2 regions of the Exiguobacterium sp. 17-1 genome follow, and region 1 is predicted to be linked to the other one. Evidence: a T-box and tRNA genes for the amino acid it is inferred to sense, from the RefSeq annotation. Region 1 holds a T-box; the other holds one or more tRNA genes.

Region 1 (10,209 bases):
AACGATTTCTGAGTACTCGATTTTATGGACAATCAACGGTGCGTTGATTGTGTTTGCACAACCATTATTGACGCCGGTCTTACGTTGGTTTGGTGACGATTTGAAACGTCAATTGTTAACGGGGACCGGTATTTTTCTTTTGTCCTATGCCATCGTCCCATTTGCTGGTGGATTTAAGATGTTTTTAGTCGCCATGATCATCTTGACGATTGGTGAGATGTTCATTTGGCCGGCAGTTCCTGCGATGGCAGCGCGCCTGGCTCCGATTGGTAAAGAAGGTGAGTTTCAGGGATACGTCAATATCGCCGCTTCGGCAGGACGAATGATCAGTCCGACCGTCGGGGGTCTGATTTATGATTTATCCGGTATGAACGCTGTATTTCTTACGCTGATTGGACTTATTCTGATGGCAGGATTTACGTTCATTCGAGCGATTCCGAATAAGGCAATAAAATAAGTTAGAAAGACAGAGACGGTCGTTTGATGGCGCCATCTGTCTTTTTTTGTTGAAGCATAAAAAACATGTGAAATGGGTATTCAATTAAAAGGAAAAAAATAATTAATTAACCAAATTAAAGAAAAAATAAAGTGTGTTAGACGTGTCGTGTGCCGGAGGTGGAGAAGATGAGGCAATGTATTTTCATTGAAGACCGGTCGACTTGGACCACACTAGTCGAAAATAAGAGGCTTGATATTTTTTATAGCTATGAATACGTTCATTTGAACGCACGTGCTGAAGAAACTGCTGGATTGATTTATTTTCAGGGAACTTCTGGCGAAATGTTTTATCCATTCTTAAAGCGGCGAATTTTTGATACCGAGTATTTTGATATGATCACACCTTATGGTTATGGAGGTCCGGAAGTTGTTGGTGAATTGACGTTAGAAGAACTGGCAGATGCCAAGCGTTCTTTTCGGCAATGGGCAATGCGTCACAAAATTGTCTCGGAGTTGATTCGTTTTAATCCGTTGACGGAAAATCAAAAACGGATAGCGGATTGGACGACAACTGAATTCATTCGCCATACGACAAGTATCGATCTTCGTCCATCCATCGAGGAAATCATGCAAACATTCCATAAAAAAAACCGGAGTATGATTCGGAAGTCATTAGCTTCAGAGCTGACGGTTCGCCGAGGATCAAAAGAAGATTTGCCGACCTTCATCCGTCTTTATTACCAAACGATGGACCGAAAAGATGCCTCTTCCCATTATTATTTTACACCTGAGTACTTTGAACAACTGTTTCAACCGACACAGCTGTGTGAACCATTACTGTTGATTGCCGAGTGGAGAGGGGAAGCAGTCGGTAGTTATTTCGTATTGCTTGGACAAGAGTATGCACACGGACATTTAATTGGATGTCAACGGGATGAATACAAGCTGTTTCCGAATCAGCGCCTGGAGTATGAGGCGATTTTACATTCCAAGACGGCAGGTATGGTCGAACAGCATTTAGGCGGCGGATATAAGGAACAGGACAGTCTGTTTGAAAGCAAGTGCCGCTACACAGGATACCGGATGTTTGAATACCATCAAGGAAAAACGATTCTTCTCCCACATGTCTATGAACAATTGTGCCAACGGTATGGAAGTGATAAAGAAGCGAACTATTTCCCGGAATACCGCTACCAAGAGACGGTTTTAGCTAGATGAACCAGCCTGATCGTCTGCGGATGATCAGGTTTTTTGGTAGGCTGATAAGAGGAGGGTAAGCAATGAAAAAAACAGGTCTGATTTTTGATATGGATGGTGTCATCCTCGACAGTGAGATTCAATATTTTAAAGTCCATCAACACATGTTCAAGATGTTATCCATCCCACTCGATCATACGCAGTATGCGACGTTCATGGGAAAAACAGGAGACGAGATGTGGGAAGAATTGATCGCGCAACACGATCTACCTCACTCGACGGAAGCATTACTGGCACTCGAACATGAATTATTCCAACAACATGCGAAACCGGAAGAATGTGGCTTAAAAGACGGAATCAAAGAACTGATGGAACTGGCACGGATAGAAGGATACCGGATCGCGATCGCTTCCTCAAGTTCACTCGAAAAAATTAAACAGGTCATTACGCATTATGGATTAACGGTCGATGCGTACACGAGTGGATTTGAAGTACCACGTTCGAAACCCGACCCGGCAGTTTTTCAGCTCGCGGCAAAGCGGATTGATCAAACACCGGACACCTGTATCGTCATCGAAGATGCAGCAAACGGGATGATTGGTGCGAAGAAAGCGGGAATGGAAGTCATCGCCTTGCTTGACGACCGGATGCCGGCACAAGTTTTGCAACATGCGGATCATGTGGTTTCGTCTCACGCCGAAATCGGAGAAATTCTACGCAACCGTTGACGGTAAGGGAAGGTTCAGCTTACACTTACAAATAGATAGTCCATTGCGACGAACTGAAGTAGTAAGGGAGTCATTCCGTTTTAGAGAGCTGGTGGTCGGTGTAAACCAGTCGGAATCGTCCGTGAACTCGTCAGGGAGCATGATTCGTGAAACCAAGTAGCGAACTCCGGTCCTTCACACCGTTATCTGTGAATCAAGTGGTCTGCTTCTGCAGACAACGTGGGTGGTACCGCGGGAGACAAACCGGTCTTTCGTCCCTATTCCTAGGGGCGGAGACCGGTTTTTTGTATATTCAGAGGAGGAATAGAGATGCCGTACAATCATCGTGAAATCGAACCAAAATGGCAAGCGCGCTGGGAACAGGACAATGCGTTCGTCACAACAGAAGATCCGGAAAAAGAAGGATTTTATGCGTTAGACATGTTTCCTTATCCATCGGGAGCAGGACTGCATGTCGGGCACCCGGAAGGATACACGGCAACCGATATCCTCGCCCGGATGAAACGGATGCAAGGTTACAACGTCCTTCATCCGATGGGATGGGATGCGTTTGGACTCCCGGCAGAACAGTATGCCCTCGATACAGGGAATGATCCGCGGGAATTCACAGCGCAAAACATCGAAACGTTTAAACGTCAGTTAAAAGACTTAGGGTTCTCTTACGATTGGGATCGTGAAATCAATACGACGGATCCGAAATATTACAAATGGACGCAGTGGATTTTCACGAAGTTATATGAACAAGGATTAGCATTTGTCGACGAAGTAGCCGTCAACTGGTGCCCGGCGCTTGGAACCGTGCTTGCGAACGAGGAAGTCATTGACGGACTGTCCGAGCGTGGCAATCATCCCGTCGTCCGTGTCCCGATGCGGCAGTGGGTCTTGAAAATTACGGAATACGCGGACCGTTTACTCGAAGATTTAGATGATCTTGACTGGCCGGAATCGGTGAAGGAGATGCAACGGAACTGGATCGGAAAATCGGAAGGTGCGGAAATTGACTTTACGATTGATGGTCATAAAAAACAAGTGACAGTCTTTACGACACGTCCGGATACAGTGTTCGGCGCAACCTACCTTGTCCTTGCACCGGAGCATCCATTCGTTGCGGACATCACGACAGCTGATCACGAAGAAGCCGTCAAAACCTACATCGCTTCTGTTCAGACGAAATCGGACTTGGAACGGACGGATCTTGCCAAAGAAAAAACAGGTGTCTTTACGGGAGCCTTTGCCGTCAATCCGATTTCCGGCGAACGTCTTCCGATCTGGATTGCCGATTATGTGTTATCAACATACGGGACAGGCGCGATCATGGCCGTACCGGCACATGACGAGCGGGATCATGAATTTGCGAAACAGTTTGACCTTCCGATTATCGAAGTCGTAAAAGGCGGTAACGTCGACGAAGCGGCTTATACAGGAGAAGGCGAGCACGTGAATTCACAGATGCTCGACGGGCTTTCAAAACAAGAAGCGATTGAGACGATTATTGCAGAACTTGAAACAAATCAAGTCGGACGCAAAAAAATCACATTCCGGTTGCGTGACTGGTTATTCAGTCGTCAACGGTACTGGGGTGAGCCGATTCCGGTCGTCCACTTGGAAGACGGAACGATGAAGACGTTGGATAAATCTGAACTTCCACTTGAATTGCCGATGATTCCTGAAATCAAGCCGTCCGGAACAGGTGAATCTCCACTCGCCCTTGCAGAAGACTGGCTTGATTATACGGATCCTGTCACGGGACTTAAAGGACGTCGTGAGACGAACACAATGCCACAATGGGGCGGCAGCTGCTGGTATTATCTTCGCTTCATTGATCCGCATAATGAAGAAGCGATTGCAGATCCGGAAAAATTGAAATACTGGCTCCCGGTTGATATTTATATCGGAGGAGCTGAGCATGCTGTTCTTCATTTACTGTATGCCCGTTTCTGGCACAAAGTCTTGTATGATGTCGGTGTCGTACCGACGAAAGAACCATTCCAAAAGTTATACAACCAAGGGATGATTCTCGGAGAAAACAATGAAAAAATGTCGAAATCACGCGGAAACGTCATCAACCCGGATGAAATCGTCAAGTCGCACGGTGCGGATACGCTTCGCTTGTACGAGATGTTCATGGGACCACTTGACGCCTCAGTGTCCTGGTCGGAGAACGGTCTTGACGGAGCCCGTCGTTTCCTTGACCGCGTCTGGCGTTTGTTCGAACGCACAGCGGACATTCAGGACGTGACGACAGTCGATGCCGACTTTGAACGTGTCTACCACCAGACTGTCAAGAAGGTAACGGAAGACTTCACGAATATTCAGTTCAACACCGGCATTTCGCAGTTGATGGTCTTCGTCAACGAAGCAAACAAACAACCGGTCTTACCGCGTCATTTCCTTCGCGGATTCATTCAGTTATTGACGCCTGTTGCTCCGCACTTAGGGGAAGAGTTATGGGAACAACTTGGCTTTGACGACACATTGACATATGCGGCATGGCCGACATTCGATGAAACGAAACTCGTCAGTGATACGATGGAATTCGTCATTCAAGTCAACGGCAAGGTCCGTTCGAAGCTTGTCATCAGCATCGACGCAACGAAAGAAGAAATTGAAGCCCTTGCGTTTGCAGATGAAAAAACACAAGAGTGGATTGGCGATAAAACGGTTCGGAAAGTCATCGTCGTTCCGAAAAAACTGATCAATATCGTAGCAAACTAAGGCAAAACCCCTCATCTGATTTAATCAGATGGAGGGGTTTTCGTTTATCTCCGTCGTAAGTCCGCTTTTTTTTTAGGGCGCCTTCTGCTAAACTGAATCAGAAACCGAGACAGAAAGGCGATTTGTGTAAATGAAACGAACTTATATAGTCTATACAACGATTTTTGCCGTCGTCTCCGGTCTGATCCTTTGTGTGTCCCTCGTCTTTTCAAGACCCGAGACCGTCGCACAAATCAAAGAGACGTTTGCAAAAATCGAGACACAATCGAAACACCAAGCAGCTGTTAAACAAGTACCACCGAAAACACCGTCCTCGATTCCGAATCCGGAAGAGCCGTTGATCAAGAATGTCCAACAGATGTTGTACGATGATTCGATTGGTTCTTATCTTGTCGTAACGGAAGACTATCACTTTTTTGAAATCAGCGGGACCGGAGAACGGATCAACGCTTCGTTCCAAATCGAAGATGAAGGCAAGTTGATGCTGTCGGGTGTTGACGGGATGACGCTCGTTGACGGTGAGACCGTCGCTTTATTGACATCCAATCAAATTCTCGTGACAGTTAAACGGGAAGAGGGTGTCTGGAAAGAAGACAAACGAGAACGGGTAGCAGGTACGACAATCCGCGACAGTTTCCACGGACTTGGCTATGACGCCAAGAAAAAACAATTTTACACGATCAATCACATTCGCTCGTTAGCGCGAAGTGAACTGACGTATTTTACGACGAAACAAGATGAAATCAAGATTGATAAAGATGCGACTGCGAAGGAAAAACGGGCCTTGAAGAAAAAACAAAAACCACCGTATTTGACGATCGTGGCACGAAAGCGGATCGACACGGCCAGTGGTATGCGCAGTGATGCGAAAAAAGCGTTCGCGGAAAACTTCCGTCCGATCGGTCTTGCCGAGCGGCAAGGGCGGATTTATACACTGGATTCGGAAACGTTATTCCTGTATTCGATTGACACGAATGATGTGACCATCACAGGGGAATCAGCGAGTCCAAAAGTGTACGGGGCAGAAGGGATATTTGTTCAGGATAATGAGTTGTTTGCACTCATCCAAACGGATAAATTCTCGAGTCGTTCGTTTACACCTATCGACTAAAAGGCTAGCTCCGTGTGGAACTAGCCTTTTTGTCATAATGCGGTCAGGGCAGCATTCGTTCCGGCACAATGTCCGGTCACGAAAGCGGCTGTGATATTGTAACCACCTGTATAGCCGTGAATGTCGAGGATTTCGCCGGCGAAAAAGAGACCGTCTGCTTTTTTCGACATCATCGTTTTAGGTTGAATTTCCTTAATCGAAACGCCGCCACCGGTGACAAATGCTTTATCAAAGTCGAGTGTTCCCACTGCTTGAAGCGGGAATCGTTTGAGCGTTGCTAACAATTGGGTGAAGTCTTGTTTTTTAATTTGCGTGCACACTTCATCACCAAAACCGATTCGGGCAAATAACAGATCGAGTAATCGTTCCGGAACAAATCCTTTTAACGCATTACGGACTGTCTTTTTCGGATTAGCGGCAAGGGCGGCTTGGAACCGTTCCGTCAAGGCACCAATCGATTCGTCCGGGAATAAATCAATGGAGAGATGGACGACACGTTCGCCTGACCGTTTTCTTTCCTTAATCGTGTACTGACTGCACCGTAACGCAATCGGACCACTTAAACCAAAATGTGTGAACAAGAGGTCACCGGTATGCGTTTTAATCGGTTTGTCTTTTTTACCGTGGACCGTTAAGGCGACGTCACGTAACGAAAGACCTTGTAGTGTCTTTTCTTGGATAAACGTATCATTCAGTAAAATCGGAACTTCGGTCGGAAAGAGGTCCGTGATCGTATGGCCGGCTTTACGTGCCCAAGGATAACCGTCACCGGTTGAACCAGTGTGTGGAACCGATTGTCCACCAACCGCGACGACACAACTTTTGGCTTCAAGACGGGTTCCGTCAGCAAGCAAGACGGCTGCGAACGAACCGTCCGGGTGAAAGTCAAGGGTTGCAACTTCCGCATTGATTTGGATTTCGGCGCCGTGTTGACGAATTTGATCAATCAACACACGAACGACATCGGCGGCCTTATCGGAAACCGGGAACATCCGTCCATTGTCCTCTTCTTTTAATGCGACACCGAACCCTTCGAACAGTTCAATGATGGATTCGTTATTGAACTGTGAAAAGGCGCTGTAGAGAAAACGGCCATTTCCGGGAATCGATTGAACAAGCTCTTCCAGTGGTTTGCGGTTTGTGACATTACACCGACCGCCACCTGAAATCGCTAATTTTCGTCCGAGTTTACTTCCTTTATCGAGCAAAAGCGTCTTAGCACCTGCTTGTAACGAGGCGAGTGTTGCCATTAAGCCGCTGGGGCCGCCTCCGATTACGATTACATCATACATGTGGTCACCTCATTTGTTGGATTCTGCTTGTTTCACTTTAGCAGAAGTTTGTACTGTAAACAAACCGTCTCTTTCTTTTATGGAAGCTGAGCGGTATAATGATTTGCAATTGTGCAAGAGAGAACTTGTATATTGAGACGTTTATCGAGTCAAGAAAAATAGAAAGTGCGAGGAAGGTTATCCATGTCGACTGTGAGCAAAAAGCAAGAAACTTCATCCAGTAATACCGGATTCGTTCGTGGAACGATGTTGTTGTCCGGTGCATCACTCATTTCCCGTGCCCTTGGTCTGATTTATCTATTTCCGTTTCAGTTCATGGTCGGAGCGACGGGAATCATGTTTTACACGTATGCGTATAATTATTATGCCATCATGATTGGTCTCGCAACAGCCGGTATCCCGGTAGCCGTTTCGAAGTTTGTCGCAAAGTATAATGCGATGGGGGAATACGACACAAGCGAACGGTTATACCGATCCGGATTAAAAATCATGTCCATCACCGGTGTAGTATCCTTTCTGGCCTTATTTTTACTGGCTCCTTATTTGGCTCACCGGGCAATACCCGGAGGAGACGTCGATTCGGCTTCTTATGTCGATGCCGTCACGATGACGATCCGTGGCGTCAGCTTTGCCTTGATTCTGATTCCGGCGATGAGTATGACGCGCGGTTATTTTCAAGGGTATCAATCAATGGGACCTACGGCGATTTCGCAAATCCTGGAACAAATCGTACGAATCATCTTTTTACTGGCCGGTGTCAGCATCGCGATTTACCTGTTTGATACGGATGCGGCCTGGGCCGCGACGATTGCGACGTTCAGTGCCTTCATCGGGGCAATCGGTAGTGTCGTCGTGCTCGTTTATTATTTCCGAAAACGCGCACCTGGTTTAAAAGCCTTACGCGATGGTCAAACGACGATATCGCCGGATCGTCCGTTAGCAGGGCTGTATAAGGAATTGTTGACGTATGCGATTCCGATTGTCATGGTCGGCTTGTCGACACCGCTGTATCAGGTCATTGATCAAAACACGATGAATGCTGCTTTACAAAGCATTGGTTACACGTTGGAAGCAGCCGGGAATGCAACAGCCTATCTGATTGCAGATAGTCACAAAATTGTCTTGATTCCGGTTTCGGTCGCGACAGGATTATCCTTATCTGCGACACCACTTTTGACGGCATCCTTTACACAAGGGGATATGCGGAAAGTCCGGAAACAGATTTCGCAAATCTATCAATTGGCCTTTTTCGTGACGATTCCAGCCGTCGTCGGAATGATTTTGCTCAGTGAAGAGACGTTCCATGTCTTGTTCCCGAGAGATCAGGCCGCATGGGTCTACTTGTTGAGCTATGCACCAAGTGCGCTTTTCCTTGCGCTGTATTCCGTCACGGCCGCGGTACTGCAAGGCATCAACCGCCAGTATTTCACGATTGTCGCGACATTGGCAGGCTTGCTGACGAAGTATCTGTTGAATGCTCCATTGATTCACTGGACAGGAGACGGGACGGGTGCCGGATATGCGACGATTCTTGGATACCTCGTCGCAACAGGATTGATGTTCTTCCGGATTACGCAAACGATTCAGTTCCCGTTCAGTACGGTCTTGCGCCGGACGTCACTGATCATGATCATTAGTGCCATCATGGGTGCGAGCGTCGCACTAGTGAAATGGGGATTATCGGTCGTACTACCCGCTACGACGGTCGGTTCGCTCGTCATTTTAATCGTCGGAGCAGGAATCGGTATCGTCGTCTTTGCAGGTCTTGCCATTTGGAGTGGATTAGCGGAAGCTGTATTAGGACGAAAATTTTCAATGAAACGAGGACGAGGAAATGCGTCTAGATAAATTACTCTCAAACATGGGAGCAGGATCCCGAAAAGAAGTAAAACAATTACTCAAGTCGGGTGCGATTCAAGTCGATGGCGAAATCGTTTACGACCCGAAACAGCACGTCGATACAGAAAATCAACAAGTGTTGTTATACGGCGAACCGGTCACGTATCAAAAATTCATTTATTTAATGATGAACAAACCACCGGGTGTGATCAGTGCAACAGAAGATAAGCGGGATCAAACCGTCATTGATCTGTTGTTTGAAGACGTAACATATTTCAAACCATTTCCGGTCGGACGACTCGATAAGGATACGGAAGGGTTATTGCTGTTGACGAATGACGGATCATTTAATCATGCGTTGATGTCACCGAAAAAACACGTCGAAAAAGTGTATTATGCAGAAGTCATCGGTACGCTGACAGAAGAGGACGTGGAGGAAGTTGCAGAAGGGGTCACACTTGAAGATGGGTATAAAACAAAACCCGGTAAGCTGGTCATTTTGGAAGCGACGGATGAAACATCAACACTCGAGCTGACGATCACGGAAGGGAAGTTTCATCAGGTCAAACGGATGATGCTGGCTCTCGGAAAAGAAGTGACGTATTTGAAACGATTGTCGATTGGACAATTGCCGCTTGATCCGGCACTGGAAGCAGGCGAATACCGGGAACTCACACGTGGCGAATTGGCACTGTTTGATTTTAAACCGGAATAAGAACAAGGACGCGCTTCTTTTAGAAGGGCGTCCTTTGTTGATTATTGATTCCGCAGCGCTTCCGCAATCGGGAATGGACCGCTTAATACTTCGAACTGACGTGTTTGAGTCGGATGATCGATCAATGTGACGAAAAGAGCCGCGATATCATCTCGCGAGACTTCGCGTCCTTCA
Region 2 (7,055 bases), 570 kb from region 1:
CGACAGAGTGGAAAACACTGGATCCGACACAAAAACAAGCATCCGGGCGGTTGCTTGGCGGATGTCTTGAGACAATTCGTCATCTCGTCGGGACACCGTATGGAGACGTGGCCACGTTTCAGGTAAACCAGATGAACGAAGAACCGATTCTGTGGTACTTCGAAGTATCGGAAGCAAGTGCTACCGACGTTCACCGTTCATTGATGCAGATGTATCTCGCCGGCTGGTTCGCGCAGTCATCTGGAATCGTGTTTGGACGAACGGCAGCCGGACGGACGGTTGAGGAATATTCGATCCTAGATGTCTATGAGACGTTTAAAAGACTGTTGGACATTCCGGTGTTTTATGATCTAGATATCGGACACCAGCCGCCGCAAATGACACTCGTCAATGGAGCATCAGCAACCATCACGATTCAAGGAAAAGATTCTAGATTAGACATGACGTTTGATTAATCTAGAAGAGGAGGACAAATATGGCGAGTCGGAAGTTTCAATCGTTAGCAGCGTATAAACGGGTGCACATCAATCCGGAAACACGTCGGATGACCTTACCCGAACCATTTTATGATGCGTTACAGTTAAAAGATGAACTGATGCTGGCCCAAGTCGGTCAGGTGTTGATTATCCGCAATCCGCTAGAAATGGTAACGACGGAAACGGATTTGCTGTCGGACATCGTCGATGAAGGCTTCACGGGACAAGAATTAGTTCAGGAATTTGCTTACCGAAAGGCCCAACACGAACATCGTCTGCGGCAACAAATTTTACAAGAAGAAGATGCCGAGTCTTCGGCACAATTACAAATTGATCTATAAGAGCAGATGAGGAGTGGGAAGCAATGCGAACACGAACAAAAATCGGCTTAGGCGTAATCGGTTCAGGAATGCTCGCGGCGAGTTATTATTTTTATGAAATGGCAATTGCGACCAACCCAAAACCCTTTTTATCCAATAACCGTGATCTAAGCGACGAGATGGTCCGCCTGATGCAACCCGGTCAAACATGGATCAAAGAACAGCCGCTGGAGCTGATTGAAGTAAAGGCGCATGATGGATTAACGTTGCGCGGGCATTACTTACCGCCGCTTGTTCCATCCGACCGTGTCGTCATTTTAGTGCATGGATACGGTGGAGTCGGAACAGACTTAGCCGGATTTGCATATCTGTATCATCAAGCCGGTTTCCACGTCATGATGCCGGACAACCGCGGACATGGAAAAAGTGACGGGAATTACATTGGGTTTGGTTGGCATGACCGGGAGGATTGTCTTCGGTGGACCGAGTACCTGGTGGCCCGTCTTGGACAAGAAAGTGCGATTTTCTTACATGGTGTCTCGATGGGGGGCGCGACCGTTCTGATGACAAGTGGTGAAGTTTTACCCCCGCAAATCAAAGGAATTATCTCTGATTGTGCCTATACGTCGGTCAATGCGGTCCTTGCCTATCAAATGAAACGGATGTATCGTCTGCCACATTTTCCATTTTTGACGATGACCAGCATTTTGACGAAAATGAAAGCAGGTTATTTTTTTAGTGAAGCTTCTGCACTCAAACAAGTGAAGCGGGCGACAGTTCCGATTCTGTTTTTACACGGCGGTGCGGATACGTTCGTTCCAACTTCGATGGTCTATGAATTGTATCAAGCCTGCCCGACAGAAAAAGAATTGGTCGTCATTCCGAATGCCGCCCATGCGATGGCGTATTTCGAAGATCCGGACACATATGATGCGGTCGTCGAAAAATTTGTCCGGCGGATTTTAGGCGAACCGATGGAACGCGTGTAAAAAAAATGCATGAAACCGTTGACATGAAAACCGCTATTTAGTATTCTAATAACATAAATAGAAGTCGTCGTGGCGGAACTGGTAGACGCGCTAGACTCAGAATCTAGTGGTGGCAACACCGTGGAGGTTCAAGTCCTCTCGGCGGCATTTGTAAGTGAAAATAGGAGTACTCTTCGCTAGAAGGGTGCTCTTATTTTTTTGTGAAAAAAACTTTTGATTCATGACCTTAACAAGTTTGTTCGTAAAATTTGAATTTTTCTGATAAAATATGTGTTAAGGAAAAGATTTTAAGGAAATTACAAGGGAGAAGGCATTTGTCTTCAAGAGAGGAGTAACAACATGAAAAAGCATTTATCGGTTTTATTTTTACTGCTCAGCTGTTTAATGGTATTGAGTGCGTGCAGTATCGGATCACAAGATGAGGTCTCGAAGGACAAGACGTACAAGGTCGGAATCGATGTCACGTATCCACCGTTTGAATATAAAGACGGGGACACATACAAGGGAATCGATATCGATCTCATCAAAGCCATTGCAAAGGATCAAGGGTTTAAAATCAAGTTTGAAGCAATGGACTTCAGCGGAATCATTCCAGCTCTTCAAGCGAACCAGTTGGATGTTGCAATTGCCGGTATGAGTATCACACCGGAACGGAAAAAAGTCGTGACGTTCTCAGATCCTTACTTCAAAGCCGGATTGATTTTAGTCGTCAAAGATGACAACAATAAAATTAAATCGGTCGATGATTTGAAAGGACAGAAAGTAGCTGTCAAAAAGGGAACGACAGGTGCAAAATATGCGACGGACAATGCAGATAAACTCGGTATCACAGTTACGCAATTCAATGACAGTCCAGCGATGTTCCAAGAAGTCAAAAACGGAAATGCTGCGGCATTGATTGAAGATTATCCGGTCATCTCGTATGCGAACAAACAACAAAATCTTGGTCTGAAGCTCGTCGGAGACCGTTTGAATGGTGATAATTACGGAATCGCCGTCTTAAAAGGTGAAAACGAAGAGCTGATGAAAAAAATCAACAAAGGATTGGCTAACCTGAAAGAAAGCGGCGAGTACGATAAGATCGTCGATACGTATTTGAAATAAGCCATTTGAACGAATGACAAGGGAGTTGAGTCACTGATGGAAGTCGCAAAAACGGCGTTTCCGTTTTTCCTCGAAGGGTTACAGATTACCCTTTATATCTTTATCATCGCGGTCATCGTCGGATTTTTAATCGGCTTGATCGTCGCATTGATGCGTTTATCACCACTAAAGATTTTAAACGGTATTGCCATCGTCTACATTGATGTTATTCGGGGAACCCCGTTTATTGTCCAATTGTTCTTTATTTATTTTGGACTCAATTCACTCGAGTGGTTGTCCATGGACCGGATGTATGCCGGAATTCTGACCGTTGCGATCAACGCCGGAGCCTATTTCGCTGAAATTATCCGGGCAGGGATTCAATCGATTGATAAAGGTCAAACCGAAGCTTCGCGATCACTCGGGATGACGGGACGTCAAACAATGACGCAAATCATTTTGCCGCAAGCATTCCGCCGAATGTTGCCAACGATTACAAATCAATCGATCATCAGCTTAAAAGATACATCGTTACTCTCGATCATCGGGATTGCGGATTTGACGCAACAGGGACAAGTGCAACAGGCGACGACGTTTGAGCCGTTCATCGTTTGGACGGTTGTCGGTCTGATGTACTTCGTCGTCATCTATCTCCTTTCATTGTTAGGGAAATTCTTGGAACGGAGGTTTACACTGCGATGAGTATCATTGAAGTTAAACAATTGAAAAAGTCATTTGGTTCAAACGAAGTGTTAAAGGATATTTCGGTTGAGATTCAAGAAAAAGAAGTGGTATGTGTCATCGGTCCTTCAGGATCCGGGAAAAGTACATTTCTCCGCTGTTTAAACCGACTCGAAGATATTACAGGAGGGACCGTGATCGTCGATACACACGACATCACGGATCCGAAAGTCGATATCAATAAAGTACGGGAAGAAGTCGGGATGGTGTTTCAGCACTTCAACTTGTTTCCGCATAAGACGGTGCTCGAGAACGTGACGCTTGCACCGATGAAGGTCCGGAAAACAGATAAAAATCAAGCAAAACAGCGGGCTTTTGAATTGCTGGATAAAGTCGGATTGCGCGAAAAAGCGGACAATTATCCGGGTGAACTGTCCGGTGGTCAAAAACAACGGGTCGCCATTGCCCGTGCTCTTGCCATGAATCCAAAAATTATGTTGTTCGACGAGCCGACCTCTGCGCTTGATCCAGAGATGGTCGGAGATGTTCTTGCCGTCATGAAGCAATTGGCACTTGAAGGAATGACGATGATTGTCGTCACGCACGAGATGGGATTTGCCCGTGAAGTTGGTGACCGGGTACTTTTCATGGACGGTGGTTTCATCGTCGAAGAAAACATCCCGAGTTTATTGTTTGATGCTCCACAACACGAACGGACCCAGTCTTTTTTAAGTAAAGTCCTGTAATTTATGAAATCGAGCAGGAATGACCTTCAGGGAGGTCATTCCTGCTCTTTTTTAATGAAAACATCAGTTTTCGCCTAGAGATGTTTCAATCATAAAGAACACAGGGTACAGTCATAAGAAAAACTTATACATTTATGACTGAGAAATTGGGAATTCGAAACGCACTAACCTAAAAGAAGTAGTAATATAATAACTAAGGCAAACACTTTTGACATACAGGCCTTCGTTAAGAGTTGTGTTCGCACTGGAAGGAACATGACAATTACCGAATTTTTATGTCATACGATTTGAAAGCGCTAACAGGTAGAGAGCTGGAAAAGTACAGATTTTTTGTACAAAGGGTGAAATGAATGAAACGGGGGGAACCGTACATGGCAAGCCGGGAACAGGAAACATTTTATGGACCAAACCTTGGATACATCATTGAATTGTATGAACGCTTTTTAGAAGATGCTTCTTCTGTTGATGAAGAAACACGGGCCTATTTCGAACAAAATGGTGCTCCGGTCGCAGAATCAGTGACTCAGCAACCGATCGAAACGGGAGATTTCGAAAAGTATTTGTCAGCGAGTCGCTTAGCGGATCAAATTCGAGCGAAAGGTCACCTTGCGGCTGACATCTATCCGCTGAAAGATCATCCGCGGGAAACGGAATTGCTCGAACTTCGTCAGTTCGGATTGACAGAAGCCGATTTACGCGGCATGCCGGTCACGCTCGTTTGTCCGGAGCCACCGGGACATCTGTCGGATGCCTACGAAGGGATCGAGCATTTAAAAGCCCAGTACACAGGGGCTGCGGCTGTTGAATTCCAACATGTCGACGATTTGGAAGAAAAGAAATGGTTACGCCAAAAAATTGAACAAGGTGCGTTGACGGCACGTTTATCAATTGAACAAAAAAAGCAGCTCTTTAAAAGATTAGCTGAGACGGAATTATTTGAAAAATATCTCCATAAGACGTATGTCGGACAGAAACGGTTCTCGATTGAAGGACTCGATGCGATGGTCCCATTGCTCGATACAATCGTTGGACATCTGATTGCGAATGGGTCGGAAACGATTAACATCGGAATGGCGCATCGGGGACGATTAAATGTCTTAGCGCACGTTTTAGGCAAACCGTATGAAATGATTTTTGCAGAATTCCAACACGCGCCAAACCATGACTTGGTTCCTTCGGAAGGTTCGATCGGGATCACATATGGTTGGACAGGGGACGTGAAATATCATTTAGGGTTGAACCGGAAAATGGAGCAACAATCGAGTAACGTCCGGATGACGCTTGCCAACAACCCGTCTCACCTCGAGTTCGTCGATCCTGTCGTTGAAGGATTCACACGGGCAGCGCAAGATGACCGTTCGCAAAAAGGGGCACCGCTTCAGGAACAGGGAAAAGCCGCTGCCATCCTCATTCATGGAGATGCCGCCTTCCCGGGGCAAGGAATCGTCGCTGAAACGTTGAACCTGACGAATTTGAAAGGATATAACACAGGCGGAACGATTCATATCATTGCCAATAATACGATCGGCTTTACGACGGAACCGACGGATTCCCGGTCGACCCGTTATTCAAGTGATTTGGCGAAAGGGTATGAAATTCCGATTTTCCACGTCAATGCAGATGAGCCGGAAAGTTGTTTAGCCGTAGCATTGCTTGCCAGCGAATACCGGGCGACATTCAACAAAGACGTCTTGATTGATTTGATCGGATACCGTCGTTTCGGACATAACGAGATGGACGAGCCGATGAATACCAACCCTGTACTCTATGATTTAATCCATAAGCATGATTCAGCACGTGTCTTATATGCGAAACAACTGGTTGAACAAGGGGATGTCTCAAAAGAAGATGTCACGACAATTGAAACGGACATCAATGACATGATGAAAGCGGCTCGTGAGAAGGTCCCGAATGTCGAAAAAGAGTACGGTGGAGTCATGCCGGATGTCGTCTTCAAGGGCGTTCCTCACGTCGAAACCGGTGTCGCAGTTGAAAAATTGACGGCTTACAACGAACAGTTGCTCGAATGGCCAAGCGGATTCAGTGTTTTCCATAAACTTGAAAAAGTGTTGAAACGCCGGACCGATGCGTTGACGACGAAAAACGGCATCGACTGGGGTCATGCGGAAACATTGGCATTTGCTTCGATTCTTTCCGATGGCACGCCGATTCGACTCAGTGGTCAAGATTCGGAGCGGGGGACGTTTGCACAGCGAAACATCAATCTGAATGATGTGAAGACAGGCAAATCGTTTTCACCGATGCACAGCTTGACTTCAGCAACAGCATCGTTTGCCGTTTACAACAGTCCGTTATCAGAAGCGGGTGTTCTCGGATTCGAATACGGCTATAACGTCTTTGCACCGGAAACACTTGTTTTATGGGAAGCGCAGTACGGTGACTTTGCGAATTCCGGTCAAGTCATCTTTGATCAGTTCATCTCGGCAAGCCGTGCCAAATGGGGACAGACATCTGGACTTGTCATGCTGTTACCGCATGGTTATGAAGGACAAGGACCGGAGCATTCCAGTGCCCGTCTCGAACGTTTCTTGACACTGTCAGGTGAGAAGAACTGGACGGTTGCTAATGTCTCAAGTGCAGCCCAGTATTTCCATCTGCTTCGCCGTCAAGCCGCGATTCTTGGAAAAGAAGAAGTACGTCCGCTTGTCGTCATGACGCCGAAAAGCTTACTCCGTCATCCACTCGCAACCTCTGATTTATCCGAACTGACAGACGGTTCATTCAAACGAATCGTCGAAC

What was found. A T-box is a leader RNA that pairs with one kind of tRNA and senses whether it is charged. The one in region 1 lies ahead of leuS (leucine--tRNA ligase), so its partner is inferred to be a tRNA-Leu.
Region 2: it has a tRNA-Leu gene. The T-box ahead of leuS (leucine--tRNA ligase) is inferred to sense a tRNA for this amino acid. The anticodon was not compared.

What each region holds. Positions count from the first base shown of each region.
Region 1 is NZ_JALIGJ010000001.1:522,842-533,050, forward strand. Features, by position in the region: gene MUN34_RS02555 (MDR family MFS transporter) at 1-457, shown strand, start outside; gene MUN34_RS02560 (peptidoglycan bridge formation glycyltransferase FemA/FemB family protein) at 625-1,656, shown strand; gene MUN34_RS02565 (HAD family hydrolase) at 1,719-2,363, shown strand; T-box leader at 2,403-2,625, shown strand; gene leuS (leucine--tRNA ligase) at 2,673-5,078, shown strand; gene MUN34_RS02575 (hypothetical protein) at 5,209-6,189, shown strand; gene MUN34_RS02580 (BaiN/RdsA family NAD(P)/FAD-dependent oxidoreductase) at 6,222-7,481, opposite strand; gene MUN34_RS02585 (putative polysaccharide biosynthesis protein) at 7,665-9,329, shown strand; gene MUN34_RS02590 (pseudouridine synthase) at 9,316-10,035, shown strand; gene MUN34_RS02595 (SDR family oxidoreductase) at 10,077-10,209, opposite strand, start outside.
Region 2 is NZ_JALIGJ010000001.1:1,093,113-1,100,167, forward strand. Features, by position in the region: gene MUN34_RS05365 (S66 family peptidase) at 1-455, shown strand, start outside; gene MUN34_RS05370 (hypothetical protein) at 476-817, shown strand; gene MUN34_RS05375 (alpha/beta hydrolase) at 841-1,785, shown strand; tRNA gene MUN34_RS05380 (tRNA-Leu) at 1,849-1,932, shown strand; gene MUN34_RS05385 (transporter substrate-binding domain-containing protein) at 2,170-2,889, shown strand; gene MUN34_RS05390 (amino acid ABC transporter permease) at 2,926-3,570, shown strand; gene MUN34_RS05395 (amino acid ABC transporter ATP-binding protein) at 3,567-4,295, shown strand; gene MUN34_RS05400 (2-oxoglutarate dehydrogenase E1 component) at 4,646-7,055, shown strand, end outside.